One region of the Massilia violaceinigra genome, then DNA from elsewhere that is predicted to be linked to it. Evidence: predicted binding sites of a transcription regulator. Region 1 holds the regulator's gene; each other region holds the start of a gene.
What was found. Region 1 encodes sigma-54, which starts transcription at its own class of promoters, with help from an activator protein. Its sites were predicted from a motif close to TGGCANGNAANCTGCTTT; they were not measured.
Positions count from the first base shown of each region.

Region 2: the regulator sigma-54 is predicted to act here: its motif matches at 2,744-2,761, upstream of CR152_RS26625 (PEP-CTERM sorting domain-containing protein).
Region 3: the regulator sigma-54 is predicted to act here: its motif matches at 3,725-3,742, upstream of CR152_RS06710 (TorF family putative porin).
Region 4: the regulator sigma-54 is predicted to act here: its motif matches at 4,657-4,674, upstream of CR152_RS22975 (PEP-CTERM sorting domain-containing protein).

Region 1 covers NZ_CP024608.1:1,050,838-1,058,508, reverse strand. Annotated here, with positions in the region: gene CR152_RS04875 (BlaI/MecI/CopY family transcriptional regulator) at 1-169, opposite strand, end outside; gene CR152_RS04870 (enoyl-CoA hydratase/isomerase family protein) at 256-1,341, opposite strand; gene hpf (ribosome hibernation-promoting factor, HPF/YfiA family) at 1,440-1,805, opposite strand; gene CR152_RS04860 (hypothetical protein) at 2,192-3,532, shown strand; gene CR152_RS04855 (RNA polymerase factor sigma-54) at 3,555-5,030, opposite strand; gene lptB (LPS export ABC transporter ATP-binding protein) at 5,033-5,788, opposite strand; gene lptA (lipopolysaccharide transport periplasmic protein LptA) at 5,788-6,384, opposite strand; gene lptC (LPS export ABC transporter periplasmic protein LptC) at 6,381-7,004, opposite strand; gene CR152_RS04835 (KdsC family phosphatase) at 7,026-7,580, opposite strand; gene CR152_RS04830 (KpsF/GutQ family sugar-phosphate isomerase) at 7,580-7,671, opposite strand, start outside.
Region 2 covers NZ_CP024608.1:6,196,993-6,204,663, reverse strand. Annotated here, with positions in the region: gene kefF (glutathione-regulated potassium-efflux system oxidoreductase KefF) at 1-89, opposite strand, end outside; gene CR152_RS26635 (glycoside hydrolase family 18 protein) at 86-1,408, opposite strand; gene CR152_RS26630 (DUF5009 domain-containing protein) at 1,422-2,591, opposite strand; gene CR152_RS26625 (PEP-CTERM sorting domain-containing protein) at 2,801-3,412, shown strand; gene CR152_RS26620 (alpha/beta hydrolase) at 3,425-4,321, opposite strand; gene CR152_RS26615 (response regulator) at 4,489-7,671, shown strand, end outside.
Region 3 covers NZ_CP024608.1:1,495,410-1,503,080, reverse strand. Annotated here, with positions in the region: gene gshA (glutamate--cysteine ligase) at 1-832, opposite strand, end outside; gene CR152_RS06720 (ammonium transporter) at 992-2,527, opposite strand; gene CR152_RS06715 (P-II family nitrogen regulator) at 2,543-2,881, opposite strand; gene CR152_RS06710 (TorF family putative porin) at 2,892-3,644, opposite strand; gene CR152_RS06705 (accessory factor UbiK family protein) at 3,908-4,162, shown strand; gene CR152_RS06700 (TetR/AcrR family transcriptional regulator) at 4,188-4,751, opposite strand; gene CR152_RS06695 (antibiotic biosynthesis monooxygenase family protein) at 4,943-5,236, shown strand; gene CR152_RS06690 (hypothetical protein) at 5,388-5,954, opposite strand; gene CR152_RS06685 (alginate lyase family protein) at 6,379-7,671, opposite strand, start outside.
Region 4 covers NZ_CP024608.1:5,322,427-5,330,097, forward strand. Annotated here, with positions in the region: gene CR152_RS22950 (SEL1-like repeat protein) at 1-751, shown strand, start outside; gene CR152_RS22955 (MerC domain-containing protein) at 888-1,295, shown strand; gene CR152_RS22960 (alpha/beta hydrolase) at 2,209-2,982, shown strand; gene CR152_RS22965 (ribosomal maturation YjgA family protein) at 2,972-3,355, shown strand; gene CR152_RS22970 (DNA topoisomerase IB) at 3,503-4,615, opposite strand; gene CR152_RS22975 (PEP-CTERM sorting domain-containing protein) at 4,864-5,400, shown strand; gene CR152_RS22980 (alpha/beta fold hydrolase) at 5,457-6,302, shown strand; gene CR152_RS22985 (sensor domain-containing diguanylate cyclase) at 6,541-7,671, shown strand, end outside.

The DNA.
Region 1 (7,671 bases):
GCGACAACATCTGCTTGTCGAGCATGCGTTCGAGCGTCTTGCGGGTCGAGGAAAACGACCAGTCCAGCTCCGCGACGGCGCGCTCGTGCAGTTCGCGCGCACTCAGGGGCTGGTCTTTCCAGAGGACTTTGAGCAGGCTGAGTTCTGAAACCGAGGGAATGGCTGACATGACGGTGCTCCACATTGTGACTGATGGGGCAAGTATGCGACATTTGTCACATAAGGTCAAGCGCCAACCGGGCGGCGCGCCTTACATCAATCCAGATGGCGCAGCGGATGCGCGGCTGCCGGCCACACCGGCGCAAAGAAGCGCTCGACCATCGGGGCGTCGACCTGATCGAGGCTGGCCGGATTCCACTTGGGCGCGTTGTCCTTGTCGATGACGAGCGCGCGCACGCCTTCGAGCACTTCGCCGTGCTCGAAATTGTGGCGCACCACGGTGCGTTCCATGCGCAGGCAATCGGCGACATCGAGCGAGGCGCCGCGCAGCAGCAGTTCGCGCGTCACGCACATCATCAGCGGGGAGCGCTGGCGCATCGCGGCCAGCGCCTTTTGCGCGAACTCGCCGTCGTCGCCTTCGAGCGAGGCCATGATGGCCGAAACCGAAGCGGCGCCGAAATGGCGGTCGATGCCATCGCGCTGCGCGGCCAGGATCGACGCGCCCGCGTCAGCGGAAAACGGCGCCGCAAACGCCTCGATGGCCGCGCGCAGCTGCGCGCCCGGGGTGGCCTCGATCAGCTCCTGGAGCGCGCCCATGTGCGCCTGAGGCACGAACAGATCGGCCAGCCCGACATACAGGGCGTCGGCCGCGCCGATGGTCAGGCCGCTCAAGCCCAGGTAATGCCCCAGCTGCCCCGGCGCGCGCGACAGAAAATAACTGCCGCCCACATCCGGGAACAGGCCGATATTCACCTCGGGCATGGCCATCTTGGTTTTTTCGGTGACGATGCGGATGCGGCATTCGGGACCGCCCTGGGCAATGCCCATGCCGCCGCCCATCACCACGCCGTCCATCAGCGCGATATACGGCTTGGGGTAAAAATGAATCAGGTGATTGAGCGCGTATTCTTCGGTGAAAAAATCTTCCAGCAGCGCGCTGCCGCCCATGGGCGTGGCATGGCCGCAGTCGTGGAAAAAGCGGATATCGCCGCCCGCGCACAGGGCTTTCTCGCTGCTGCTGCCAATGACCACGGCATCGATGGCGGGATCGTTACGCCATGCGCTCAACACCTCCGTCAGGTCGCGCACCATCGCCAGCGACAGCGAATTGAGGGCCTTGGGGCGGTCGAGGATAATCATGCCGGTACGGTTGGCAACGCGGGTCTGGACGAATTCGCTCATGGCTGGCTGGTAGAAGAGGAAAAGAGCGCTATTTTATCGCGCATGGATGCAAAAAGGGCGCCACGCGGGCGCCCTTTGGCGAAAGGGACGGGGCCTGCTTATGCGGCCGACGGCGTCTCTTCTTCAGGCATCTCTTCAGGCATGTGCTTGATGGCCTGGTGATTATGGTCCTGGACTTTGCTCTTGTACTTCATGACCTGACGATCCAGTTTGTCGATCAGGGTATCGATGGCGGCGTAAAGATCGTGCGACAGGCTTTCCACATACACGGTTTTGCCCGACAGGCGCAGGTTGATCTCGGCCTTTTGACGTTTTTCTTTTTCCGTCAGATTGTCGACGGTGAGGATGACAGCAATATCGATCACTTGATCGAAATGGCGCCTTACGCGCTCAAGCTTGCTCTGTACGTATTCACGGATGGCTGGCGTTACTTCAAGATGATGTCCACTGATTGTGAGATTCATACACACACTCCTAATGATAATGGCACTTCTTGTTACTATCGTTCGTACGCATGGCAGCGCAGAGGAACAGCGTTATGACAGCACGGACGAGGTGATTCTGTACGCCCGCAAAATTGCCAATCGATTAATGGGTTTAATGGTATTCAACTCCTTCATTTTTGTACCCGAGCAACTTTCTCTCGTGTAAACCAAGTGTATCAGTTATTTGGCATAGCACAAGGTAAGCACAAAGACGCCAGGAATCAAGGGGAAATAGCCGGTATATTCTCTGCGGTATATTCTCGTAATACCGGCAGGATCGGAAAGTAGCAGGTGCGTAGACTAATATATATAAGACAACGGTCTTCACCTACAATCGCTTCCCCGCCCCTTTCCCGAATGCCGATATGTTCAAGCGATCCGCCTTTTCCTCCCTGCTGCGCCTGGCCCTGGCCGGCGCCCTGTGCAACGCCGCGCCGGCCTTTGCCTCACTCACTTTCGACCTGAGCGTGGCCACCAAATACGCGGTGGCGTCGCACGGCCACAACCCGCCGCCGGACGAGATCAAGCAGTACAAGGTGGTCCTGGGCGAACACTATCTGTCGGTGAGCAGCGCGAGCGAATCGACGATCTACGACCTGGCGACCCGGCGCCGCTACCAGATCGACCTTGCCAATCGGCGCTATGTCGACTACTCGCTGTTCGACGAAGCCGGCTTTCGCGTCCAGGAACTGAAGAACCGGTCGGTGCTGAACCGGGCGCTGAGCGTAGCCAAGGTCGACGTGCCGGCGTTCGACCCGGTCTTCGACGAACATGAGCTGTCGGTCGCGTCAGCGGCGCGCAAGCTGTCCGAATCGACCGAGGCCGGCGCCACCGTGCTGGCGGTCGACGGCAATCCGCTGGCGCGCATTCCGGCCGGCGGCACCAGCATCGGCGCCGGCGACGCGGCCAAGTTCGAGCGCATGATGCGCTACCGTTTCGGCGGCCATCCGCTGGTGCTGGCGCGCCTGGCCAGCGAAAAGCGCGTGCCGGCCGGCTTCGTGATGCACCACAAGCAGGTCGGCCACAGCCAGACGCGCACTTACACGGTCAGCGCGCTCAGGCAAAGCGCCCCCGCCAGCTACGACCTCAAGCCGTACAAGCCGCGCGCGGCAGCGGCTGACGAACTCGATCAGCTGCTCGACAAGGCGCAGGCGAATGCGGCGCCGCCGACGGCGGCAGCCAGGCAAGCCTTCGAGACCGAGATCGCGCAAGCGTTCGCCGACAAGCGTGCCTTCGACGCCATGCTCGGCATGTCCGAATTGGCGTTTGTCAGCGGCGAACAGATGAAAATGCCGACCTCGGAGCAGAAGGTGCTGCTCAACGCCGATCCGCAAGTGCGCGCGTTCGCGGCGGCGATACGGCCCAAGGGGAAGGCGGAGATGGAGGCGGCGCTCGCCAAGCTGCAGGAACTGCGCAAGCTCACCACACACAAGCAGCACATGCTGGCGCTGTTTGAAGCAAATTGGCGCGCCAAGCTGGGCGACGTACGCGCCGCGCTACCGCTGTACGCCAGCGTGTTGCGCGCCAATCCGGCGCTGGCCGGGGCCTACAAGGATATGGGTGATGCGCTGTTCCTGAGCTACGACATGGCGCGCGCCTGGCGCAGCTGGGACGCTGGCCGGCGCATGGCGCCGGGGCTGGAACAGTTCAAGGCGGTGAACCAGTACGAGCAGGTGCTGCTGCGCGAGCACCCGGAATTTTTCTAGGCGCCGCGCAGTTCCGGGCAGGCTAGAGACACTTGCGCAGGGCGACCGGCGGAATCTTGAGCGCTTCGCGGTACTTGGCGACCGTGCGGCGCGCGATCACCATGCCCTGCTCGCCCAGCATGTCGGCGATCTTGCTGTCCGACAGAGGACTCTTGGGATCTTCGGCGCTGGTCAGCTGCACGATCAGCGCGCGGATCGCCGTCGATGACGCTTCGCCGCCCGCTTCGGTAGCCACGTGGCTGCCGAAAAAATATTTGAGCTCGAACATGCCGTGCGGCGTCATCATGTACTTTTGCGTGGTCACGCGCGAAATCGTACTCTCGTGCAGGCCGAGCGTGTCGGCGATTTCACGCAGCACCAGCGGGCGCATCGCCACCGCGCCGTGCGAGAAGAAATTGCGCTGGCGTTCGACGATGGCTTCGGCCACCCGCAAGATGGTATCGAAGCGCTGGCGCATGTTCTTGATCAGCCACTTCGCTTCCTGCAGCTGCGCGCCCATCTGCCCTTCGCCCTTGCCCTGCTTGAGCAGCGCGGCGTACATGCTGTTCACGCGCAGGCGCGGCATGACATCGTTATTGAGCATCACCGACCAGCCGTTTTTCGCCTTGCGCACGATCACGTCCGGCACCACGTAGTCCGACACGTCCGACGCGAACTCCGCGCCCGGGTGCGGATTGCACTGGCGGATCACGGTCTGCGCCTCGCGCAAGTCTTCATCGTCGCAGTCGAGCGCCTTTTTCAGCTTGTTGAATTCACGCTGCGCGAACCAGGTCAGGTGGTTTTCGACAATCGTCAGCGCCATGCGGCGCGTCACCAGCGCCACGCCCGGCATACGCCGGATCTGCAGCGCCAGGCATTCGGACGCATTGCGCGCGCCCACGCCAATCGGATCGAAACTTTGCAGCAGCGCCAGCGCGGTGCGCAATTCTTCAATTTCGATCTCCAGCTCGGGCGGCATGCGCTCTTGGATTTCTTCCAGCGATTCGGTCAGGTAGCCGTTGTCGTCGATGGCGTCGACGATCAGTTCGACCAGCGCGCGGTCGCGCGCCTCCAGCACGGTCACGCGCATCTGCTCCATCAGGTGCTCGCGCAAGGTGGTGGCCGAGGCTTCGAGCTGCGGGCGCGAATCCTCGTCGTCGGATGTCTTGGCGCGACCGAGGTCGCCCCATTCGCCATCGTTGTCGCTGCTACTGGCCGGGCTGTCCGCGTCGCCGCCTTCGAAGCCTTCCCCTTCGGCCGGCGCCGGCGCATCCTGCGCTCCCGGCTCGGGCGCCGCTTCGGTCGGTGTCGAGGTGCTGCTGATGGCGCCATCGCCCAGCAGGCGCACCGAATGATCGAGCGGGTCGTCGAGCCGTTCGAGCAGCGGGTTGTCGCTTAACAGCTGCTCCAGTTCCTGATGCAGTTCCAGGGTCGACAACTGCAGCAGCCGGATCGACTGCTGCAGCTGGGGCGTGAGGGCGAGGTGCTGGGAGGTGCGTAGTTGAAGGGACTGTTTCATGCCTACATCCGGAAGTGTTCGCCCAGGTAGACCCGGCGCACGGATTCATCGGCGATGATGTCGTCGGGTCGACCGGAGGCGAGCACCGCACCCTGGTTGATGATGTAGGCGCGGTCGCAAATACCAAGCGTTTCGCGCACGTTATGGTCGGTGATCAAAACCCCGATGCCGCGCTGCTTGAGGAAGCGCACGATGCGCTGGATCTCGATGACGGCAATCGGATCGACCCCGGCGAACGGTTCGTCGAGCAGCACGAAGCGCGGGTTGGTCGCCAGCGCGCGCGCGATCTCGACCCGGCGCCGCTCGCCGCCCGACAGCGACATGGCCTGGTTCTCGCGCAGTTTTTCAATCTGCAGGTCGGCCAGCAGCGTGTCCAGGCGTTCGTTGATCTGGGCCTTGGTCAGCGACTTGCCATCGACCTTTTGCAGTTCCAGCACGGCGCGGATGTTTTCTTCCACCGTCAGCTTGCGGAACACCGACGCTTCCTGCGGCAGGTACGACAGGCCGAGCGCGGCGCGGCGGTGGATCGGCAGGCTCGAAATATCGACCCCGCTGATATCGATCGTACCCGCATCCGACGGCACCAGGCCGACGATCATGTAGAACGAGGTGGTCTTGCCAGCGCCGTTGGGGCCGAGCAGGCCGACCACTTCGCCGCAGTCGACCTGCAGCGACACGTCGCGCACGACCAGGCGCTTGCCATAGCTTTTCTGCAGCCCGCGCACGATCAGCGTGCTGCCGCAATTCTTCGGTTCCATCATTGGGTTCCCGCCGGTGGCGTGGTGGCCGGCGCTGGCGCCGGTGCCGGCGTGGCCGGTGCCGCGCGCGGCTTGCGCGGTGCGATGACCATCGTGCCCTGGCCCTGGCCCGGCTTGTTGGTGCCGCTGGCGTCATTGCGCGCCAGGAAAACTTCCTTGCGGCTGTCGTAGGAAATGAATTCGCTCTCGATTTCGTTGGTTGGCTTCTGGCCTTCCAGCTGGCGGATCTTGGCGTGCGAGAAGAGCTTCATCATGTCGTTGCGTTCATCGTATTCGATGCGCTGGGCCTGGCCTTCGACCCACAAGTCGGGACCACCGTCGCGTTTCTGGCGGAACGTGGCGACCTTGCCGCCGTTGGCGGTCAGGGTCACGAACATATCGCCTTCCGGCGTTTCCTTGATTGTGGCGCGGTCGGACTTGAGGATCAGGGTGCCCTTGGTGACGACCACGTTACCGGTCAGGATCGTCACCTGGGTCACTTCATTCGTTTCGAGCGTGTCGTAAGTGATCACCGCCTGTTTGGCGGCATCGGCCTTTTCGGCGGACGCGGTGACCGCGGCCAGGCCGAGCAGGGCGAAGGCTAGAAATTTTTTCATTGTGGTTTACCTGTGATGGGTGGCGCTGCGCGCGCCGCTTTCGGTGGATAGATGATCTGCCCGCGGCTGGCGAATTTGAGCTCGCGCGTCGCGTTGTTTGCCTCCATGCCGGTCCCGGTGATGGTGGCGGTGCCCAGCGTGACCTGGACCGGCTGGTCCGCCGTCATGCGGTCTTCGTCGGTAAATACGGTCAGCGCTTCGGTTTTAAGCTGCATGCCGCGGTTGGTGGGCGACTCGGGCCGCACCACGTTGACATTGCCGATCAGGTCCGCCTGGTTCTGGGCGTGGCGGATGCGCGCACGCTGCGAGGTGATGGTGGTAACCGGCTGGCCGGGCGCGACGCCCTGCAGCACCGGCAGGTCGACATCCGAGGAATCGTCGATCGGGCGGTGCGTGAGCTTGGCGCCGGAAACCAGGTAGCGCGGCTTGCCCTCGGGCGTCATGCGCACGAAGCTGAATTGTTCGACGATGTAGTCGGGTTCATTCTTGAAACTGTTCGGATCGACCGACGTGTCGCTGTTTTGCGCCAGCTGGACCAGCCAGAAGGTGCCGAAGGCGAAGAAGGTCCCGACCACCATGGTCGCGGTCAGGCGCCAGCGGTGTGCGGTGCGCTTATGCATGGTCGTTCCTTGTCGTTTGCATCAGGCGAAGTACGGCGCCAGGGCCGTCTCGTAGGTGCCCTGCGCGCGCATGACCATGTCGCACACTTCGCGCACGGCGCCGCGCCCGCCGCCGGCCTTGGTGACGTAATGGGCGCGGTACTGCACTTCCGGGTGCCCGGTCGGCACGGTGACGGCAAAGCCGACCTGCAGCAGCAGCGGCAGGTCGATCACGTCGTCGCCGATGTAGCCGCACTGCGCGGCCGTCACGCCGGTCGCTTCCAGCAGTTTGGCAAAGGCGATGCGCTTGTCGTGGATGCCCTGGTGGACGTGCATGATGCCCAGGTCGGCCGCGCGCCGCACCACGATCGGCGACTGGCGCGCGCTGATGATGGCGGTGGCCACGCCGCTCTTTTGCAGCAGCTGGATGCCCAGGCCGTCGAGCACATTGAAGGTCTTGGTCGCTTCGCCATCGGGGCCGTAGGTCAGGCTGCCGTCGGTCAGCACGCCGTCGACGTCGAAAATCATGACCTTGACGGCGGCGGCGCGGCGCAGGTGGTCGAGCTGGTAGGTAAAGTTGACTTCTGGTTGGATCATCAGATCACCTTCGCGCGGGTCAGGTCGTGGATATGCAGGGCGCCCACCAGCTTGCCGTCGGTGTCGACCACCAGCATCTGGTTGATGCGGA
Region 2 (7,671 bases), 5.1 Mb from region 1:
AGGCGGCGGTTCACGCGCGAGCGCTGCGGCGCCGCGTGCGCGAACAGGACCACGACCTCGCGCACGCGCGCCGGAGGGCCGGCCGTCACTGCGCCTCGAGCATGGCTTTGGACAGCGAAAACTCGGTGTCGTCCTGGTCCAGCGCCCACGACATCATGCCGCCCAGGCGGTTGTCGCGCACGTAGGCGGCCTTTTCCTTGATCACCAGCGGATCGTCATAGGTCCAGAAAATGCCGTTATCGTAGGTCCACAGCTGCTTGCTGATCGGATGGTAGAACTTGGGCGTCTTGCGCGGGGCCAGGGTCGAGTATTTCTCGGTGCCTTCCTCGAATCCCCGCGCCGGGGCGCCCGCGCTCTGGTACAGGCCGTAGCGCGCCGGCGGCACGCCGCTCCAGCCGCGCGCGTAGAAGGGCACGCCGATGACCAGTTTTTTGGCCGGCACGCCAGCCTTCAAAAAGCGCTGCACGCCGGTGTGGACGCTCTGCTTGTCGGTGTCGGGGCTGCCCGGGTCGGCGTACAGGTTCGAGTGAAAGCCGGTCGGGCCCTGCTTGTTCCAGCCGCCGGTGAAGTCGTAGGTCATCAGGTTGATCCAGTCGAGCGACTTGCTGTACTTGTCCGGCTCGGCGGCATCGGTGGTTTTCGCGCCGCTGTTGACGGCCGCCGTCAGGTAGTATTTCTTGCGCTGCTTCTTGCCCAGCGCATTGAGCTGGCTGCGGAACTCCGCCAGCAGCAGCGTGAAATTCTGCTTGTCCGCCGGGCTGATGGTGTTGTACGCCATCAGCGGCACGCCCGGGTACTCCCAGTCGATGTCGAAGCCGTCGAACAGGCCGGCCGCGGCGCCCTTGCCGCCATGGCCGTTGAGCAGCGGCAAGTCGCCCTTGATGTACATGTCGATGCAGGACGATACCAGCGCGCGCCGCAGCGGCGCGGTGGCGGCGCCGGCCGAGAACCAGCGCGACCATTCGGCGCCGCCGATGGCCAGCATCACTTTCAGCTTGGGATGCTTGGCCTTGAGCTGGCGCAACTGGTTGAAGTTGCCCGCCAGCGGCTGGGATGGACCGTCGGCGCTGCCGTCGACCGATTCGCTGGCGCTGAAGTGGTGCGCGTAGTCGAGCGTGGCGCGCATGCCGGCGCCGTCGGCCGCATCCTTGATGTCGCGCCCGCTGTCGCAGCGGTAGGTGTCGTCCGGCATCTTGTACAGATTGGCGAAGGCGTAGTTCAGGAACGTGAAGCGGGCGGCCACGCCGGCCTGGTCGAGCTGTTTCAGGCGAAAGCCTTGTTCGGTGCTCCAGGCCGTGTAGTACGAGCCGACCTGGACCGGTCCGGCGGCATGCGCCGCGCCGGCGCCGACGGCCGCCGCCAGGGCCAGGGCCCGGCTGAGCTTGTTCATGCGGATTGTGTGCGACATCGTTCCTCCATGCTTAAATCTTGAGCTTGCAATTATGTATGTTCAGGCGCGCAACCACCAGCACCATCGTGGCTGTAAACACGGCCGCGGCCAGCAATGCGCTGTTGCCTTCGACCAGGGCGGGCCGGAAGTGGGCTCCGGCCAGGCTGATGACGGCGCCGATGGCGAACGGCAGCAGATAGGTGATCAGCGGACTGGTCGCGGCCGGTTCGACCAGCACCGTCCAGCGCCGCGCCGCGCGCACTTCCACCAGCCAGTAGAGCAGCGCGAACAGCGCCACGCACAGTGCGCCGCAATACAAAGCCCAGGGCGGGGTGGCGCCGATCTTCGAGACCGGGTACCAGCGGTGCAGCACCCAGGCCGCCGCCGCCAGCACGGCCGCGAAGGCGGCGCCATGGCGCAGGCGCGGCGCGGCAGGGCGTTGGCCGTCGAAAAACAGCAGCGCGCATACCAGCCCGGCCAGCACGATGAGGCTGTGGATGGCATGGCCGGCCAGCGCCGTGCCGACCCCGCTGCGGGTGGTGAGCATGTACAGGCTCAGGCAGGCCAGCATGGCGCCCAGCAGCAGCGTCAGTTGCCCGCGCGCCAGCTGGTACAGCACGGCGCCGGCCAGGTAGGCCCAGCCGATCAGGCCGAGGATGCCCCACCACTGCGGCGTCATCATGCTGGTGCCGTCGGCGCCGCGCCAGACGAGGGCCAGCGCCGCCAGCAGCGCCACGCCGAGCGCGCGCAGGCAGCGGTTGAGCAGGGCGTGGTCGAAACGGTACACGCCCCACACCAGCAGCACGGCCGCGTAGAACGCCAGCGACCAGGCCGCGATCGGCATGCGCATGGCTTGCTCGCTATAACCGGACTCGGCATTGACCATGAACACGCCCATCACGATCAGCGCCAGCGCGCGATAAGCCGTATGGCCGAACACCCGCAGCGCGGCGTCGCCGCGCGCGATGCGGCTGTTCACGCCGAAGGGAATCGACATGCCCACGGCAAACAGGAAGCCGGGAAACACGATATCGGCCAGGCCCATGCCGTCGGCCGCGCCGTCCACGTGCAGCAGCCAGGCCGGCACGCCGCGCGCACCGGCCAGGTAATTGACGAAAAGCATGAGAACGAAGGTGAGGCCACGAAAGGCGTCGACCGACAGGATGCGTTGCCGGGGCAGGTCGTTGAGCAGGACAGGCATGGGCGCTGGGAGTAGGTTGTCGAATCCGGCGGCTGGGGAAGCTGTCCGGAAGACAAGATTATATCACCGGCCATGTCGGCATTCTTTACAGCCGAGCTAAGAGAAACCGTTTGTGTTGCGCTAAGTCGCTGAAAAGATTGACTACTTGTTGCGGGTACGCATATTGCTTCGCATGGTTACAGGTTTGCTCATCAGAATAAGGAGAATATATGATAGGTAAAATGACCGCCGCGGCTTGCGCGGCGCTATTGCTGGCCGGAACGGCGCAGGCCGGCGTGATCGGCGCCGGCGGCTTCACCGCACCGACCCTGATCGATTTCGAGGATGCCGTTGCCGGTCCGATCGGCAGCCAGTACGCGGCGCTCGGCGCGACCTTCGTCAATTTCGACCTCGACGTGTATGCGACCTCGCCGGCGCCGCCGAGCCGGGTGGCGATCAAGTTCATCGACGGCTCGCCCGAGATCGACGGCAGCATCGTGTTTTCGTCGGTGATCACGCGGCTCGGCGCGGACGCGAGCACCAATCCGGAGGATGACACCTTCGTCGACGCCTACCTCGGCAATACCCTGGTCGGCAGCACCTTCTTCGACACCGGTGGCGACGGTATCGATGGGTCCTTCATCGGCATCGAATTTTTGTCCGGCTTCGACCGCGTGGTGTTTCGCACCCTGCCGGTCGTCAACGGTGCGCTGGCGCTCGACAATCTGCGCTTCGAAAATGTCGTTCCGCCCAGCCCGGTGCCGGAACCGGGCAGCCTGACCCTGACCCTGGCCGGGACCGCGGTGCTGGGACTGGTACTGGCGCGGCGCCGCCAGCGCTGAAGCGGACGCGCCTTACAGCGTCTTGCCGGCGCTGACGGCTTGCGCGGGCAGGGCGGTAGCCAGTGGAATGTCCCCGATCGGCTGGGCAAATCGGGTGCTCAGGAACGCGGCGATGCGCTCCTGGGTCGCTTCCAGGTAGGGAATGTTCATGTGGTCCGAGTCGGGCACGGTTTCGTCCAGGTGCAGCTTGCCCAGCTGGGCCACCAGCAGGTCGGTATGCGAATGCGGCACGATGTCGTCGAAGGCGGCGCGCAGCACATAGGTCGGTGCGGTCAGCGAGGACGCGTACTTGACCGACTCGAAACGGTGGCGCAGTACGTACTCGACCGGCACCGCGCGGAACTTGCGCTTGGCAATGGCCAGAATGGAATCGTAGGGCGTGATCAGCACCAGCGAATGCGCCGGGCGCTCCAGCGCCACCTGCACCGCCACCCCGGAACCGAGGCTGCGCCCGACCACCGCCACCCGCTGCGGATCGACGTGGGGGCGCTCGGCCAGCCAGTCGAACAGCAGGCGGCCATCTTCGACCATGTGGGCTTCGGCCGGCTCGCCATGCGAATTGCCGTAACCGCGATAATTGACGGCCAGCACTGCCATGCCGGGAAACAGCTTGCCGGCATCGCGCACCACCCAGGACACTTCTTCCGAGCGGCCGCCGAAATACACCACGGCCGGGTGCGGACCCGGAATCTGGGGCGTCATCAGCCAGCCCGACAGCTTGGTGCCGTCGCGCGCGCGCAGCACGATGGCGCGCGTGCGGTGGCCGCTGCTGCGCGGATTGTCGACTTCGCGCTTGACGGTCGGATTGAAGACCAGCCGGCGCTGGCTGGCGGCAATGGCCGCCGTCACGCCCACCCACAGCACGCTGACGATGCCGGCCACGCCGGCGACTTTTCGAGAATTGTTCATAAGCATCAGTTTAACCGGGTTCCGGCGCCGGCGTGATGCCCAGAGACAACCACCAAGCTCGACAGTACGATCTCATCAATACGCGTGGCTGGAATACAACGCTCGGAGCCGGTGGCTACGCTCATTTTCCTGTGGTAACCTTTACCAGTCCGCACCCTGGCTTCCCCATGAAAAAATTCGTCTTCTCGGCCGAACAAACCGCCGGCCTGTTTGTCGGCCTGCTGGGCACGCTTGTGGCGGTGCGCTGGATTTTCAACAGCAACACCATCGGCACCCTGATCCCCGGTTCGGCCCAGATGGGCATCAACAGCCCGATTCTGTTCATCGCCGCCGGCGTGTGCTGCTGCCTGGTGCTGCCGCGGGTCCGCCCGAAGCGCTGGCACGGGCCGCTGTGGCACGCCTGTGCGCTGCTGCTGCTGGTGCTGCCCGCGCTGGTGCTGGTCGAGCACATCACCGGCCTGAACCTGGGAATCGACTTCGTGCGCGTGCCCACCGCGCCCACCGCCAGCACCCCGCATCCCGGGCGCATGGCGCCGAACACCTGCATCGGCTTCCTGCTGGCCGGGATTGCCCTGCGCCTGATCCGCCTGCCGCGGCGCAGCCGGCGCCAGGCCGGCCTGCTGACTTTCTGCGCGGCCGGCGTGACCGGGCTCGGCCTGGCGGCCCTGGCCGGCTACTTCCTCAAGCTCGAAGTGCTGTACCGGATGGCCGCCTACAACGCCATGGTCACGCCCACCGCCGTCGGGATGAGCGTGCTGGGGCTGGGCCTGTGGTCGCTGCGCAATTCCGTCACCGTGCGCGGCGACGTCCTGGACAAGGAAAACCGCATCACCGCACGCGCCATCGCGGTGGTGGCGCTGGTGGCCGTGAGCGCCGGCGCGGCCGGTTTTGCCGCCATGCGCGATAGCTACGAAGAATCGATTGCCGACAATATGCGCCTGTCGGCCGTCAGCAGCGCCGCCACCGTCGGCAACTCGCTCGAAACCAGCCTGTGGTTCCCGCGCACCATCGCCAGCCGGCCCCCGGTCACGGGGCCGGTGGCGCGCCTGGCCGCCGGCGCCGACGATGCCCCCGCGCGCGCCGCCCTGCTGCAGGCGGCCGGCAGTTTCATGAACGCCGGCATCAGCGCGCTGCGTTTCGAGAGCCTCGACGGCAGGGTGCTCGCCTCCATCGGCGTGTTCACCGACCCTGGCACGGGTGCGGGGCAGCCGCTGCTCACCGGCGGCCAGCGCGCCCGCCTGCTGTGGCCCGGCCACTACGTGCTGGCCACCGAGAACGAGGTGCGCGACGGCGGGCGCGTGGTCGGGCGCATGCTGGCCGAACAGCAATTGCCGATCGTGGACCGCCTGCTGGCCGGTATCCGCGCCAGCAGTCCCTCGTCCGACGTGCTGCTGTGCAGCCTGGACGGCAAGGATGCGCTGTGCGCGCCCACCCGTTTTTACCCGAACACCTTCCGCATTCCCATGCTCAAGCCCGACGGCAAGGTCAACCTGCCGATCAATCACGCGCTGCTGGGCAATACGGGGGTGACGGTCACGCGCGACCTGCGCGGCGTGGCCGTGTTCGCCGCCTACACCCCGATCCGCGAGTTCGGCCTGGGCGTGGTGGTCAAGAGCAACCTCGATACCGTCTACCTGCCGCTGCGCAACAAGGCCAACACCCTGATGCTCATGCTCATCGCGCTGGTGGGGCTGGGCGCGTCGATGCTGCTGATCCAGGTGCGTCCGCTGCTGGCCCAGCTGGTGCGCGAGCAGCGCCGCATCAAGGTGATTCTGGAGAACTCGAACGACGCCTTCATCGCGATCGGCGTCGATGGCTGCATCACCGACTGGAATACCGAGGCCGAGCGCACCTTCGGATGGAGCGCGGCCGAGGCCATCGGCCGCCGCCTGTCGGAACTGATCATCCCGCCGGCCCAGCGCGCCGCCCACGAAGCGGGCTTCCTGCAGTTCACCCGCAGCGGCACCGGACCGGTCATCAACAACCGGCTCGAAGTGACCGCCCTGTGCCGCGACGGGCGTGAAATCCCGATCGAAATGTCGGTGGCCGCCTTCCATACCGCCGACGGCTACGTGGCCAACGCGTTCGTGCGCGACATCAGCGAGCGGCGCCGCCTGGCCGGCGAGATTGCGGCACGCGCCACCGAACTCGAACACGAGCGCGACCGCGCCCAGGCCGCCAGCCGCGCCAAGGGCGAATTCGTGGCCAACATGAGCCACGAACTGCGCACCCCGATGAACGCGGTGCTCGGCATGACCTACCTGCTGGGGCACACGGACCTCAAGCCCGAGCAGCGCAAATACCTCGACATGATCCGCAGCTCGGGCCAGTCGCTGATGGGGATCATGAACGACATCCTCGACTTTTCCAAGATCGAAGGCGGGCGCATGGAACTGGCCGAAGCGCGCTTCGACCTGGGCGACGTGCTGGCGGCGGTGGCCGACATCATGAGCGTGTCGGCCGGCGACAAGGACCTGGACCTGGCGATCGGGGTCGAGCCGGACGTGCCGCGCGCGCTGGTGGGCGACGCGCTGCGCCTGCAGCAGGTGCTGGTCAACCTGGCCGGCAACGCCATCAAATTCACCGAGCACGGCGAAGTGAGCGTGCTGGTCGACGCCAGCGCGCGCGAGGACGACCGCCTGACCCTGCGCATCCGCGTGCGCGACACCGGCATCGGCATGGATCAAGCGCAGCAGGCGCGCCTGTTTTCGCCGTTCACCCAGGGCGATTCGTCGACCACGCGGCGTTTCGGCGGCACCGGCCTGGGGCTGACCATTTCCAAGCACCTGGCCGAAATGATGAAAGGGACCATCGAACTCGATAGCGCGGCGGGGCGCGGCAGCGAATTCACCGTCAGCCTGCCGCTGCGCGTGGCGCCCGACCAGGATGACGCCAGCGCCCCCGAGGCGCCGCTGGGCAGCCTGCGCCTGCTGGTGGTGGACGACAATGCCACCAGCCGCGACTACCTGTCCAAGACCATCGCCGGCTGGCGCTGGGAAGCCGAGGTGGCCGGCTCGGGCGCCGAAGCGCTCGAGATGGTGGCGCGCGCCGCCGCCGTGCAGCGCCACTACGACGTGGTGCTGCTCGACTGGCAGATGCCCGACATGGACGGCGCGGCCACCATGCGCGCGCTGCGCGAACGCATGCCGGCCGCGCGCCTGCCGATCGCCCTGATGGTCAACGCCTACGGGCGCGGCAAGCTGATGGACAGCGGCGCCGCCGGCCAGGCCGACGCCATCCTCAGCAAACCGGTGACCGGGTCGAGCCTGTTCGATACCGTGCACGAAGTGCTGGTGCAGCGCGCCCAGGCCGCGGCGCGTCCGGCCGGCGCGCTGACGGCCCTGCACGGC
Region 3 (7,671 bases), 440 kb from region 1:
GCTCCTTGATCCCGTATTCCTTGTATTTCTTGCGGATCTTGGCCAGCAGCATGGTCACATTGTCGGCCAGGCATTCCGCGCCCTGGTCTTCGTCGAAATTGATCGCGCCGCATTTGCTGTGGAAGGGGTTGACCATCCACGGATCGACATCGATCAGCTTGCCGAACTTCTTGGCCACTTCATCGTAGGCGGCCAGGTGATTGCTCTTCCTGCGCAGCGCCCAGCCGGCGTGCAGCGGCGGCAGCAGCGATTGCTCGTGAATATTTTCCAGGATCGATGGAATACCGGCCGACAAATCGTTATTGAGCAAAATGGTGCAAGGATCGAAATCCTTCAGCCCGACCCGGCGGCCGTTGCTGGACCTCACCAGCGGCTCGACCACCAGCATGTTCCCGTCCGGCAGCGCCAGCGGCGTGGGCTGGGTGATCTCGGGCGACAGGGAACCCAGGCGCACGTGCAGCCCGGTCTGGCGGAAAATCTGCATCAGGCGCGCCACGTTCTGCAGGTAATGCGGATTGCGGGTGTGGCCTTCCGGCACCAGCAGCAGGTTGCGGGCATCCGGGCAATACTTGTCGATCGCGGCCATCGCGGCCTGCACCGCCAGCGGCAGCATCTCGGTGGCAAGATTGTTAAAACCGCCAGGGAACAGGTTGGTATCGACCGGCGCCAGCTTGTAGCCGGCGTTGCGCAAGTCGACCGAGCAATAGAACGGCGGCGTATGTTCCTGCCACTCCATCCGGAACCAGCGCTCAATGGCCGGCGTTGCCGCCAGGATTTTCTTTTCGAGGTCGAGCAGCGGGCCAGTGAGGGCGGTGACGAGGTGGGGAACCATGAGTAAGACGTCCTTAAAGACTGCTTGATGATAATGATGAACTGCACAAATCGGGGCGGAACCGGCGTTTTAAAGTCCTGCGGCGTCGCGGAAAGCAAAAAGGCGCCCCGCGGGGCGCCTGGAACAACCCGCTTGCGCGGGCCGGAGCAAAAATGTGAATCAGGAATGGTAGGCCGATTCGCCGTGACTCGTGATGTCGAGCCCTTCCCGTTCTTCTTCTTCCGGTACGCGCAGACCGATCACCAGGTCCACCAGTTTGTAGGCAATGAAGGACACCACCGCCGACCACAAGATCGTGGTGCCGACCGCGGTCAGCTGCGTGATGACCTGGCCGCCGATCGAATATTCCGCCGATGCCTTGTTGGCAACGTAGTCGAAAATGCCCTGTCCGCCCAAGGATGGCGCGGCAAACACGCCGGTCAGCAAGGCACCCAGGATACCGCCCAGGCCGTGCACGCCGAACACGTCGAGCGAGTCGTCGGCGCCGATCAGGCGCTTGAGGCCGTTCACTCCCCACAGGCAGATAATACCAGCCAGCAAACCAATGACCAAGCCGCCCATCGGGCCGACGAAGCCGGCCGCCGGGGTGATCGCCACCAGGCCGGCTACCGCGCCGGAAGCGGCGCCCAGCATCGATGGCTTGCCCTTGGTGATCCACTCGCCGAACACCCACGACAGGGTGGCGCAGGCGGTGGCCAGCAGGGTGTTGATGAAGGCCAGCGCGGCGATGTCGCCCGCTTCCAGTGCCGAGCCGGCGTTAAAGCCGAACCAGCCGGCCCACAGCAGCGAGGCGCCGATCATGGTCATGGTCAGCGAGTGCGGCGCCATGGCTTCGCGGCCGTAGCCGACGCGCTTGCCGATCAGGATGGCGCCCATCAGGCCGGCCACTGCCGCATTGATGTGCACCACGGTGCCGCCGGCGAAATCGAGCGCACCTTTTTGGAACAGCCAGCCGGCTTTCGCGGTTTCGGTGGCCAGGGTGGCGGCGTCGGTGATGGCGTCCGGACCGGTCCAGAACCAGACCATGTGGGCGATCGGCAGGTAGCCGAAGGTGAACCACAGCACCATGAAGGCGATCACGGCGGCAAACTTGATGCGCTCGGCAAAGGCGCCGACGATCAGGCAGCAGGTAATCGCGGCAAACGTGCCCTGGAAGGCGACATAAATGAACTCCGGAATGACCACGCCCTTGCTGAACGTGGCGGCGTAGGCGAACGTGCCCTTGACCGGATCAAAGATACCGGTCAGCAAAGCCCGGTCGAAGCCGCCAATCACGGCGTTTCCTGCCGTAAATGTCAACGAGTAGCCGTAGATGCACCACAGCACGATGATCAGCGCAAACACCACGAATACCTGCATCAGCACCGACAGCATGTTCTTGGTGCGCACCAGGCCGCCGTAAAACAGCGCCAGCCCGGGAATCGTCATCAGGACCACGAGCACGGTGGAAATGAACATCCAGGTGGTGTCGCCTTTATGCGGCACCGGCGCCGGAGCGGCGGCCGCCGCCGGGACGGCGGCACTGGCGGTGGTGGCGGCCGGCGTGAGCGCGGTGGTGGCGGGCGCCTCGACCGGCGTGACGACCGCGGCCGTCGTATCGGGCTTGGGAGCATCCTGGGCCGAGGCTGGCAAAACGCCGCCGATTGCGCATAGCACCGCAAGTCCGGCCAGCCACTTTGTTATCGTTTTATTCATCAGTGTTCCCTCAGCTTAAAGTGCTTCGTTACCGGTTTCGCCAGTGCGGATACGCACCACCTGTTCCAGGTTATAGACAAAAATCTTGCCGTCGCCAATCTTGCCGGTGCGCGCAGCGCCTTCGATGGCTTCGATGGCCTGTTCAACGATGGCGTCGTCCACAGCCGCCTCGATCTTGGTCTTGGGCAGGAAGTCCACCACATACTCGGCCCCGCGGTACAGCTCGGTATGGCCTTTCTGGCGTCCGAAGCCCTTGACTTCGGTAACGGTAATCCCTTGCACGTTGATGGCCGAGAGCGCTTCGCGCACTTCGTCCAGCTTGAAGGGTTTGATAATGGCGGTGATCATTTTCATGGCTGGCCTCTTAGAAAGTTTTTGACACGGTCAGCACGGCGCGGGAACGGCCCAGGTCCTTGCCGTTGACCGGGCTGACGTACATGTCGGTATTGGCGCTGATGACGGCCAGCGCGACCGTGGCGAAACCGAAGTCCTTGGTCAGGCCGATCTTGGCGTCGTTGTAGCTGAGCGCATCGTTGTGGGCCACGCGCTGGCGTCCCACGTGCAGGTTGAGCACCAGGCCGGTGGCCAGGTCGAGATTGGCGCTCAGGTCCAGGTAGCCGCTGCCCTTGCTGTCGGTGGTGCCGAACAGGTTGGTGGTCGAATGCGAATACTTCAGGGACACCGGCCCCATGCCGACCTGCCCGTACAGCTCGAACGTGTTAGCGTTCGGATGCAAGCCGTTCGACGGGTAGCCGTAGTACAGGCCGCCCACGTCGTAGCTGATGCCTTTGGTGATTTCCCCCTTCTTGCCGCCGTACAGGTCGATTTCGACATCGCCGTCGCCGCCCAGGTCCTTGGTCCACTTGATGGTCGACGCCCAGACGCCGGCGTAGGCGCCGCTCGGCGTGTGGCTGTAGTCGGCCCCGCCCTGCACGGCCGGCTTCATGCGGGTTTGCGACAGGCCGCGGTAGCGGTAGTCGCTGGTCAGGGCAGCGTTGAAGCTCACCACATTGTCGGGCGCGGGCGCGTCGGCAGCCTGGGCCAGCGGTGCCCCCAGGGTTGCCAGCGCCAGGGTCAGCGCGGCGGCGAGAGACAACGGAGTAGACAGCTTATTCATGACGGTTCCCTTATGGTTTTTTAACAGAGACGGCGGTTGGGGTTTAAAATGAAGCCTGGAGCATGCACACTGCTTAACCATTAGCAGAAGTCATGCCAGCTACGATTGCGCCCGGCCGCAACTTGTTTTTGCGCCCGGCGTCCCCAACTTGCTGTTAATAAACAGTAAAAAATCCGCGATTCCGGTCGCGGCCGGCGCGAATGCACCAAACTGGCCCACCTGGCGCACCGCTGCGGTGCGCTACCGATTTCACGAGGATTGCGATGGACATGAACAGCTTTTTCAACGACTTGCAGGGCAAGATCAACCAGGCCATCGAGAGTTCGCCGGCCAAGGATATCGAGAAGAACGTCAAAAGCATGATGACCCAGGGCTTTTCCAAGCTCGACCTGGTCACGCGCGAGGAATTCGATATCCAGGCGCAGGTGCTGGCCAAGACCCGCGCCAAGCTCGAAGCACTGGAACAGCGCGTCACCGAGCTCGAAGAACGCCTGGTGCCCACCAAGCCGCAGGTCTGAGTCAGAGTCTGAACCTGCGGCGGCGCTAGCGCCGCATCAGCAAGCGTTCGACCGCATCGATCTGGGCCGCTGAAAAAGCGTTGCGGCCCGGCTCGCGCGTGAGCAATTCGCCCATGGCCCAGGCGTAGATCAGTTGCGCCCGCGTGGCTGCCTCGGCCGCGTCAAAACCAAGCCCCTCCAGCAAGTTCGCCACGAACGCGACACGGCGCTCGTGCACCCGGCGCAGCACCTGGGCCGCGCCCGGGTCTTGCGCGCCGAGCGTGTTGATGGCCTGGTACAGGCCGATATCGAGTTCGCCCACGTTCGTCAACAAAAGACGCAGCCGCGCCAGCGCATCGTCCGCGGCCTCTTCAATGGCGCGGATGATCTGGTCGGTGGCGATCGATTCCCAGCGCTCGAGCACGGCCAGCGCAAAGCTGCCGGCGCTATCGAAATGCCAATAAAAACTTCCCCTGCTCACTCCCATGCGCTTGCACAGCGGATCGGCCTTCAAGGCTTGCGGGCCCTCGTCGCGCAACACGGCCAGGCCGAAGTCGAGCCAGGTGTCGCGCGATAAACGATTTTGTCCGGGAGAACGGGGGGACGGCATGGCGGCTCCAATCAATACGACGCCGGCGCCAGGAACGGTCCCGCGGCATGCGGTGCGATGCGCTCGCATCATAGCTTACCGCCAGCAAACCCGGCAGTGCCCAAACATCGTGTATAGTGCAACCATACACACTGTATGGTTCGGACGCAGCGGTGCCCGTACCGGTCGTTTTTCATCCCAGGGAGCACATCATGTTTGCAAGAGTTACCCATGTTCAAGCCAAGCCGGAAAAACTCGCCGAGATCGTGGCGCTGTACAACGATTCGGTGCTGCCGGTTCTTCAACAGTTACAAGGATTCAAGTCAACCTTTCTCCTGACCGATCCGGCCAGCGGCAAAGGCATGTCGATTACCTTGTGGGAAACCGAGGCCGACCGCCTCGCCGGCGACAGCGACCCGGCCTTGCGCGACCCGATCGTCGCGGTCATGCCTCTACTGGCGGCGGCCCCGGTAGCGCAGGGTTTCGACGCCATCAGCCTGACATAAAGCAATTCCTATGGTACTTCCGGCGACGCGTTGCACGGCGCGCAGTCCTTCGCAGCATGATCGACATGCATGCCGCGATTGCCATTGCAGTTGGCAGCGTCGCGTGCACCGCCGTTCTTCAAGATGTTGGCACCTGGCTTGCGCCCTGCCCTCAGCCGGTGGTTTTCAAAAGCCGCCAGCCCTGAAGTTGAAGCTCATCACTTTCGCCTGCATCGGTGACGGCATGGACTGCGCCTTCGGGCACAAGATAGCGCTGGCGTCCGGTATGACTGCACAGGCTGACGATGCCCTGCTGGCTTGAGAAAGTGCCCGGTTCGCCTATCGCGATCATCCCCGGCTCGCCAGCTGGACGGTACCAATGTTTCTGTAGCAAGTAATTCCCACCCCGGTGAAACGAGATGACGACCGATTCATTTCCGTCGCTGCCAGTGAGTTTGTAGAGCCGCGTAAATCGACTGGTTTGCCAAATTTCTCGGGCAAGGCGTGGTAGCCATACAAGGAAGAACACGGTGCCGATATCGGCAATCCAAGGGAGCGGAAGCGTCCAATGCGGAGCGTCGACCCGCACCAGCCAGATGCTGAGCAGCGCTGGCCCGACAAAGGGGATATATATACCGGATGAGCTGCGACCGCCGCGTGCAACGATATAGCTGAGTAACAGGGTTAGCCAGCTGATCAACGGAAACAGACATCCCGCTACAAGCAGGAATAGGTGCATGCATGCCTATCGATGAAATGATTGCGGTGTGGGAGAAAATCGACATGCTGGCAACTGGCTGGCAGCAGACGCGTTGCCGTCCCCCGTCTCGCCAGCACAAGTCGGCCCGGCGCACCCGAATTTTACCGCGGGCCGATCGTCGCGGTCATGCCCCTGCTGGCGGGGCCGCCGCAAGCGCAGGGTTTCGACGCCATCAGCCTGACCTGAAGCACTGCATGACGCTTCCGGCAACGCCCCGCTCTGCACGACGCGTTGCACAACGCGCTGCCGTTCGCCTTACGTCATGCTCCGGTCATCTGAGAGGATTATTCTGACGCTGTTGGTGACATGCCTCTGCATTTCCCACAGGTTAGTCCGGTGACCTCGAACACCGGCACCAGATACTTGCAGCCGGAAACCATCCGGCTGCTTTTTTTTGCCTGCGTTAGCGCGCCGGCAGGCTCGCCACCGCGGATGGTGCGCTCAGGCCGCTGTAAGTCGATGCCTTGACCACATAAAAGTAGGCCGCACTACCGGTAGCGCCCGCGTCGACGAAACTGGTGCCGGTCAGCTCGGTCCCGACCCGCTCGAACGGCCCGCTTGCGTTAGTAGCGCGCAACACATCGTAGCTGCGCGCCATCGGGCTGGCCGCCCACTGCACCGCGACGCCGCCGCTGCGCGCGCTGGCGCTGACCTTGGTGGGCGGCGCCACCAGGCTGCCGGGCTTCGATCCGATTTTCACGTTCTCGAAACTGGCGGTGGTGGTGGCCACCGGATCGCCCGAGGCCGAGAAAATGCCGACATACAAGGTATCGGACAGTTCCGGATAAATGATGGTGCCGATGGCCGACCAGTCGGTCCCGCCGTTGCTCGACAGGTAGGCATAGACGAAATTACCGTGCCGCACCAGCTTGAGCGACATCGGCGCCACCGCCGATGTGAACCGGCGCGCCGCATGGTAGCCGCCGTAGTGCTGCGTTCCGACGCGCCAGAACAGATGCGTGCCGTTGCCGGAACTGGCCGGCGCCACGTAAATTTGGGCCGCCGCCGTGGCGGGACGCGCGTCGAGCGAACTGCGGATCATGATGCCGGCCACGCCGGTGCTCAGCGCCCCCGGATCGGTGACGGTGGCGATGACTTCGACGTCGCCCTTGAGCTCCTTGTACGCGAAGTGATAGCCCTTCTCGGCACCGGCGCCGGAGGCCGTCATCTTCCAGTTCGCGCCGGTATTGGTGGCGCTGCCCGGCGTCTGGACCTTGCCCAGGTCGGCCTGGGTGAAGCTGGTCGCCGCCGTCATCACCGGCGGGGTGAACGGGAACGTTAGCGCGCGTGCGGTCGAGCTGTCCTTGGTGCGGCGGTAAACCTGGCCCGAGTACGGACCGCTGTACGGACCGGCTTCGCCGCGCGATTTGGCCAGCTCGCGGTATTCCGCGACATTCGGCGCCTTCAGGCCCTTGCGCACCACGTAGTGCGTGTACAAGGTCTCGAACAGGTTAGCCGGCATGGTCTGGAGGGGCTGGGCGCCGATCTGGGTGTAGTAACCGTAGCCGCACGAGACCGGATTAAACGTGAACGGCTTGCCCAGGTTGTAGTTGGCGTAGTATTCGCCGGCCGCCAGCAAGCGGTTGTTACGCAGAGAATACAGGTCGATGCCCTGCTTCCAGGCGGTTTCGGCAATCGCGCCGTAGGTGGCGATCTGGCCGTGTGCGTGACCCTGGTCGCGGCCGGTATCGCCCAC
Region 4 (7,671 bases), 4.3 Mb from region 1:
GTACTGGCGCAAATGTGCCGCGCTCGGCGAAAACCGCTGCGCGTACAACGCCGCGGTGGCGCTGGCATCGGGCATGGGCGTGCCGCAGGACCGTGCCGGCGCGATCGCGCTGTTCACCGAAGCGGGCAGCGGCCCGACGGCCCTGGTGCCGGCGCAGTCCGAGCTGGGTAAGATGTATCTGCAGGGCAGCGACAAGGAGCGCGACTACGCCAAGGCGCGCCAGTGGCTCGAACTTGCCGCGGCCGGCAACGATACTGATGCCCAGTACAACCTCGGCGTGATGTATGGCCAGGGCTTTGGCGTGAAGGCCGACAAGCGCAAGGCTGCCGCCTTGTACCAGCGCGCCGCCAAGCAGGGGCATCCGATGGCATCGAATAATCTCGGCGGCGCCTACCGCTTTGGCGAGGGCCTGCCGAAAGACCAGAAAAAGGCCGTGGCCCTGTTCAAGCAGGCCCACGACGGCGGCGACATGCAGGGTACCGTCAACCTGGCCGACATGACGTTCAAGGGCTGGGGCGTGCGCGCCAACAAGACAGCGGCAGTGGAACTGTACAAGGCCGCCGCCGATGCCGGCCATCCGGTCGCACGCTGCCGTTACGCGCAGGCGCTGCGCCATGGCGACGGCGTGGCGAAGAATGCGGGCCAGGCCAACCGTCTGCAGGAAGCGGCGAACAATGCCGGTACGCCTTGCGACAGCGATGCGCCGCTCGGCGAGTGGGTGGTCAACCGCAGGACCAGCGGCCGGTCCTGAACGGCACGGATGAGCGCTGACAGCGGCGCGGGAAGGCCAGGCCGCATATGCAATCCGGTTGCATTTGCTCCCGCCTTCGGCTATGATCGTGTTTTGCAACACAGTTGCACCAAGCAGCGCGAGTCTGGTCAGGTCGATGATAAAACAAGTAATTGGAGTGGCGGACTACGCCGGCATGACGGCGGCCGCATTGTGCCTGCTGCACTGCCTTGGGCCGCCGCTGCTGATGGCCGCTTTTCCCCTCATGAACTGGTTTCCGCATGACGATGGCCTGCATGCCTGGCTGCTGGTCCTGGTCGCGCTGCCGGCGCTGATTGCCCTGGTAGCCGGCTTTCGCCAGCACCGGCGCGCGCTGGTGCTCGCCCTGGGCGCGTGCGGTTTCGCCTGCTGCTGCGCGGCGGTGCTGGTCGCCGGCCCACGTTATGGCCACGGTGCCGAAGCCATATTGACCAGCATCGGCGGCTTGTTCATCTTCGCCGCCCACCTGAAAAACCGTTCGTTCTGCTCCGGCTGCACGCTGGCCGAACAGCCCGGCTGCTGCTGACCGTTCCCTTGCGCGCGGCGGGAAGTCTCCGGCCGCGCAGCCATTTTCCGGCCCTGCGCCGCCCGCCCGGCAACGTTTCCTTCCCCCCCCATTCCCTTGCCATGTACGCAGCGGGCTGAACGCAGCTGCGCGTATCGGCGAACATTGATTGCATACAACGCCTGGCCCGGGTGCCTGAGCCAGCGTCGATGCCGATACGCCAAAGCGATCGCGAGCCATTGTCCCAACTCAGCCGGATGAATCGCGCATCCCCTACGATTACCTGACTCTCCTGTGCTTTTCATGGAGCGGAACCATCAATCGTGAGGCAACCATGAAAACTGAACCAAACGACACGGGCGGGAATAAGCTCGCCACGGTTAGCAATAACGTCGCTCCGGTAGAGCAGGGAATGCAAAACGCAATGGAAAATGCCCCCGGTATGATTAAGACGATAAATTCGAGGCGTACGCAAAACTTCACCCATGAAGCTTGCACAAGGAAGTGCGGGCCAGCTAATCATTCGGGAACAGGCGTCCAGGCGCCCGGATGCCGAAGTCAGAAAATGAAACGCAGTATCCGGGATATGACATGCCACAGCGCTTTGGGAACATCGTTATCGCCGTCTTCCGGTAATTTGCCGGCGCCCGCAATCACGCTGCCTCCTTGCGCACGCCATGCATCGCGACAGGCCGTTATCTGGCGGGTCGAGGCGGCCGCCGGGCAGGTGCACTGCGCGCACACGGTGGCGCCGGACGCATTTGCCGTCCCGCAGCTCAGGCACGACCAGATGTAGTCAGGCATATGGAATGATCAGAAAAAAGAAGCTGCCGATGATACACGCTGGCGCCGGCAATATTGGCAAAGCGCTCATCCAGGCACCGTGCTTTCTTGTATCATGAGCAGCTTTGATTTTCCGGTCAGGATCGCCCCGATGTTTGCTTTGAACTTGAGCGCCGCTGGCGCCTTTTCCGCCGTGCTGTCGTGCGCCGCCATGGCGGCTGGCACGCCGGTGCGCCAGTCCTCCCTCGAGCTGTTCGACCACGCGCGCCAGCGCGCGGTGCCGGTGGAACTGTACTTTCCGCCCGAGTCGCGCGGCTGCGCGCCGGCGCGGCCCTGTCCCATCGCGATCCTGAGCGCAGGCACCGGCATCGGCATCCGCGAATACGGCTTCATCGCCAAACCGCTGGCGGCGCGGGGCTACCTTGTAGTGAGCGTCGATCACCAGCTCCCGACCGATCCGGCGATGCCGCGCGCGGGCGACCTGACCGCGCACCGGCGCGCGCTGTGGGAACGTAACGCCAACAACATCCGCTTCGTCCAAGAGGCATTGCGCCCGTCTTCTGCGAGCTACGTGTGGGACAAGCCGCTTCTGGTCGGTCATTCGAGCGGGGGCGATTCGTCGGCCTGGATCGAGACCGAAACGCCGGGCTTCGCGTCGGCCATCATCACGCTCGATCACCGCCGCGCGGCGCTGCCGCGCGGAGCCACGCCGCCGGTGCTGTCGATCCGCGCCAGCGATACCGAGGCCGACGCGGGCGTGCTGCCCACGGCGCGGGAGCAGGCCGCGTCGGGCGCGCTCATCGTCAAGTTCGCCAACGCGCGCCACAACGATATGTTCGACGGCGGCAGCGAGGAACTCAAGGCGCGCATCCTCGCTGAAATCGAAAAATTCTTGCAGAAACAGGGCGGCGCCAATGGTGCGTGACAGGCGCTGGATTGCCGCCGGATGCGTGATCGTGGTCGCGTGCGGCATGGCGACGCGTAAATATCCCTCGGTGTTGTCGCATTACTTCGGAAACTATCCGGGCGATGCGCTGTGGGCCTTGCTGGTGTTCCTGTTGTGGGCGTTTTGCCTGCCGCGCGCAAAAACCGGCACGCTGGTCGTGCTTGCGCTGGGCACCGCTTTCGCGGTCGAGTTTTTGCAGTTGTACCAGGCGCCGTGGATCAGGCAGGTGCGCGCCACGAAAGTGGGACATCTGGTCCTCGGCAGCGGCTTCGACTGGCGCGACCTGGTCGCCTGTACGGTGGGCGTGGGCGTCGGCGGCTTGCTGGACCGGGTGCGCGCGATGCTGCGCTAGTGGCTGTGCGCCGCACTTCTTATCTCTGTCAGAGGATCATTGCCTGCGTTGGTGGTCCTCGACTTCGCCGCAACAGTGGCCAGTAATCAGGCCGGCGGCGTTCATCCCGTCACAATGCGCCAATAACGGCCGGGCGCAACTCCGTCCCTAGCGAGCGGCCTTGCGCTTGACCGGCGGAACCTGCAAGCGCTGCTGCAGAAACGCCACCACGGCCGCTTCTTCCGGCTGCAACTCGTGCAAATCCTCCACCAGCTCGCGCCGCGTGCTCTCGCGCATCGCTTCGAGCACGGTGCCGTCGAGGTAAGCGTCGAGAATGGCCGGGTGCACATAGCACTTGCGGCAGATCGACGGGGTGTTGCCCAGCTTTTCGGCCACCGATTCGATCGCGCGCACGATGTTTTTCTTGGCTTGCGCTTCGGAGTCGAACTTCTCGAACTCCTGCAACGCCAACGCCGCCAGCACCGTGCCCGACCAGGTACGGAAATCCTTTGCGGTGTACTCTTCGCCGGTAATTTCACGCAGGTAGTCGTTCACATCGGACGAGTCGACCGTGTGCGCGTTGCCGTCGTCATCCTCGTAATGAAACAGTTCCTGTCCCGGCAAGTCGCGGATGCGGCTGATGATGCGCGCCAGGCGCCGGTCTTCGACCTTCACGTTGTGGAACACGCCGCTCTTGCCGCGGAAGCGGAACTCGACCGCCTTGCCGTCGATCCGCACATGGCGGTCGCGCAGGGTGGTCAGGCCGAAGGACTTGTTTTGGCGCGCATATTCTTCGTTACCGATCCGCATCATGGTCGCTTCGAGCAGATACACGATCGTGGCAAGCACCTTTTCGCGCGGCAGGCCGGGGCGCTTGAGGTCGGCGTCGACAGTGCGGCGGATGGCGGGCAGGGCCTTGCCGAAGCTGATCATGCGTTCGTATTTGACTTCATCGCGCAGGTTGCGCCATTTGGCGTGGTAGCGGTATTGCTTGCGCTGTTTGGCGTCGCGCCCGGTGGCCTGCAGGTGGCCGTTGGCCAGCTTGCAGATCCACACATCGGTCCAGGCCGGCGGAATGGCGAGCGCGCGGATGCGTGCCAGGGTGTCCTCGTCGGTGACGGTCTCGCCGCTGGCGTCGAGGTAGATAAAATTCTTGCCGTGCGCCTTGCGCGCGATGCCGGGTGAGCTGTCGCTGACGTAGCGCAATCCGGCGGATTTGGCGGCGGCAAGCACATCGGCGGGAGGCGCCGGGCTCGCGGCGCTGGGTTCGTCTCTTTTCATGGCTGACTCGGTTGTAGTGGGGGCATGCGCGGTGCTGTCGGTGGCATGCCAAATACTACACGTGGCTGGCGCGGCAAGCGGTTCGCTTGGCGCTCGGGTCGATGCATCGTTGCCGGGCCGGGCCGGGCCGGCCAGCGTTATGCGAAAGTAAATATATGGCCATTTGATTAATTGATAAAATAGCACCCCCTCCATCCGGCGCGCCGCTGGAGATTTCGTGATGTCTTTAATCTGATGAAAGTTTTCCCATGTTTAAAAAAACGCTGCTAGCACTCGCTTTGATGAGTAGTGCCCTGTCCGCCAGTTCCGCAGAGCAGGCTTACGACTGGTCGTACAAGGGCTTTGCCGTGGCTGACACGGGTGCTTTCGATGCGGCTAAAGAAATCCACGGCCGCTTCGTGGTTGACGACATGAATGGGGATGGCGTGTTCAGTCAACCTGAAGTCCGGTCCTTCGTACACGGCGGGCGCGACTTTACGCACTGTTGCGATAACTTTCTGTCGAAATTTTCGTACACGCCTGGTGGCGCGCTTGATTTCACGGCGAGCGCTACTTGGTACGACTCGCGTAACTATGGACTGGTCATCATGACCGGTGATTCCATCAGCCTCGCGGTGGGATGGGGGGATCAGGGCGGGATGAACAGCTATAACTGGCTTTGGAGCAACCAGACCACGCTGACCGTGTCGGCGGTGCCTGAGCCGCAAACCTGGCTGATGCTGGGCGCGGGTTTGCTCCTGACAGTCGGCGCGAGCCGTCGCCGTCGGAAGCAAGCCGCCAGCTAAAAGAAAGAAGCACCTTCGGTGTCGGGCAGTGTTTACATGCTGCGCGCGCAGGCGACATGCGCGCAGGCGACGTGCGCGTAGGCGACATGCGCGTAGGCGACGTGCGCGTAGGCGAGCTTGACTTGAGCGTCCGCCTTGCGGGCAGCGGTGCGCCTTTCCTCTGGGCGCACGGCATGATGTCGTCGATGGAGGCGGAAGACGCGCTCGGCATTCTCCAGTGGCCGCACTTTCCCGATTCGCTGCGCCTGGTGCGCTACGATGCGCGCGGTCACGGCAGCAGTGCGGCAAGCGCGCCTGCGGCCTGGCACCAGCTCGGGCAAGACATGCTCGCCCTCGCCGACGCCCTGGGCGAAAACACCTTCATCGCCGGCGGCTGGTCGATGGGTTGCGCCAGCGCGCTGCACGCCGCGCTGCACGCGCCCGCACGCGTCGACGGCCTCGTGCTGATCCTGCCGCCCATCGTGTGGGAGGCGCGCATCGCCCAAGCCGCGCTGTACCGGCGCGCCATCGCGCTCGCGCAGTCGGTGGGCGCCGCGCGTTTCGCCAAACTGATCGCCAGGGAGGGGAGCGCGCTGCCGTCCTGGCTTCTCAAAGCCGCCCCGCATCTGGCCGCAGCCGCCCGGCGCGGCATGCGGGACCTGAGCGGGCCAGCCATGCTCGCGCTGTATGAAAGCGCGGCGCTGTCCGACCTGCCGCCACGCGCTGCCCTGGCGGCGCTGGCTGACATACCCGCGCTCATCGTCGGATGGCCGGACGACCCGGCCCACCCGCTGGCCTCGGCATACGAACTGCATCGGCTGCTTCCCAGCTCACGCTTGTTCATTGCGCAAAACCATCAGGACGTACTGACCATCCCCGCGCGCCTGCACGAGTTCGTCCAGGCTACCGCCGCCAGGCGCTGACCGCCAGGACTTGGCGTAGCGCTATTATCGCCACCCAAACTGTTGTTGTTGCGTCCCATGGCGATATTTTCCACGGGAAATAATGTACACTCGGGAGCATCAGCACGCTGGCGCCACACCTCTGCGCCGGCCGTGCACCGGGAGGCGCCCGCACGCGGGGACGTCCACCGGAATTTCCCCGGCCCAGCCCCGCCGATTCGTCGTCTTTACAACTAGTCCGACAATCGCCACACACCTCATGCTTACCCGTCGCAGCTGGATTCCTGGTCCCGTGTCGCTCAAAGCGCGCTTCTCGCTGGCCGTTGGCATGCTGATCGTCCTGACCGCCACGGTGCTGACCGTCGCGGCGGTGCTGATCGTGCAGCGCGGTATCGAGACGGTGGTGGGCGAGCGCGAAGCGTCGCTGATCAGCCAGGTGGCGGGCGACCTGGACAACAAATTCCTGATCCGCCAGCAAGCCCTGACGCGGCTGGCGCACGATCTGGAAGTGCGTCCGCACCCATCCGCCGCGTTCCAGGACAAGCTGGAGCAGCATCACAGCATGGATGGTTTTTTTACCAATATGTCGGTGCTGGACGCCCAGGGCGGGCACGTCGCCAACATGGACTATCCGGACACGCGCGGCCAGCTGAATTTTTCGACACGCGACTATTTCCTCGACACCATCCGCACCGACGGTCCGGTCATCTCGCGCCCGCTGCGCAGCCAGCTCAGCGGCCGCCCGGTGGTGATCATGACGGCGCCCATCCACGACAAGGAAGGCCGGATCAGCCATATCCTGGTCGGCACGATCGACCTGGCCAAGGACAGCTTCATCAAGGAACTGTCGATCGGGCAGGTTGGCAAGACCGGCTACTTCTATATCCTGAGCCGCGAGGGCGTGTTCGTCTCCCATCCGGACGAACGGCGCATCCTGCGCAGCATCGACGAAGGCGGCAAGCGCGCGCCCTCGGTCGACCTGGCCCTGGGCGGCTACGAAGGCACGCTGCGCTCGGCCGCCGACAACGGGGCCGACGCCCTGGTTTCCTACAAGCGCCTGGCCAGCACCGGCTGGCTGCTGTGCGGGGTGTACCCGTCCGCGGAAGCGTTCGCCTTCGCCAACAAGATGCGCTGGAACGCGGCCATCATCGCGGCCTTGCTGATGCTGGTGATCGGCCCGCTTGCCTGGTTCATGATCGGCCGCCAGCTGCGCCCGCTCAAGCGCCTTGGCGCGCGCATGGCGGCCGGGCGCGGCGCGGTGGCGCAGGACGAGCCGTATGCGAACGATGAAATCGGCGAACTGTGGCGCGCTTTCGACACCCTGATGGCCGAGCGCGACCGGGCCGAGCGCGCCGTCGCCGACAGCGAGCGCAACCTGCGCATGGTGGCC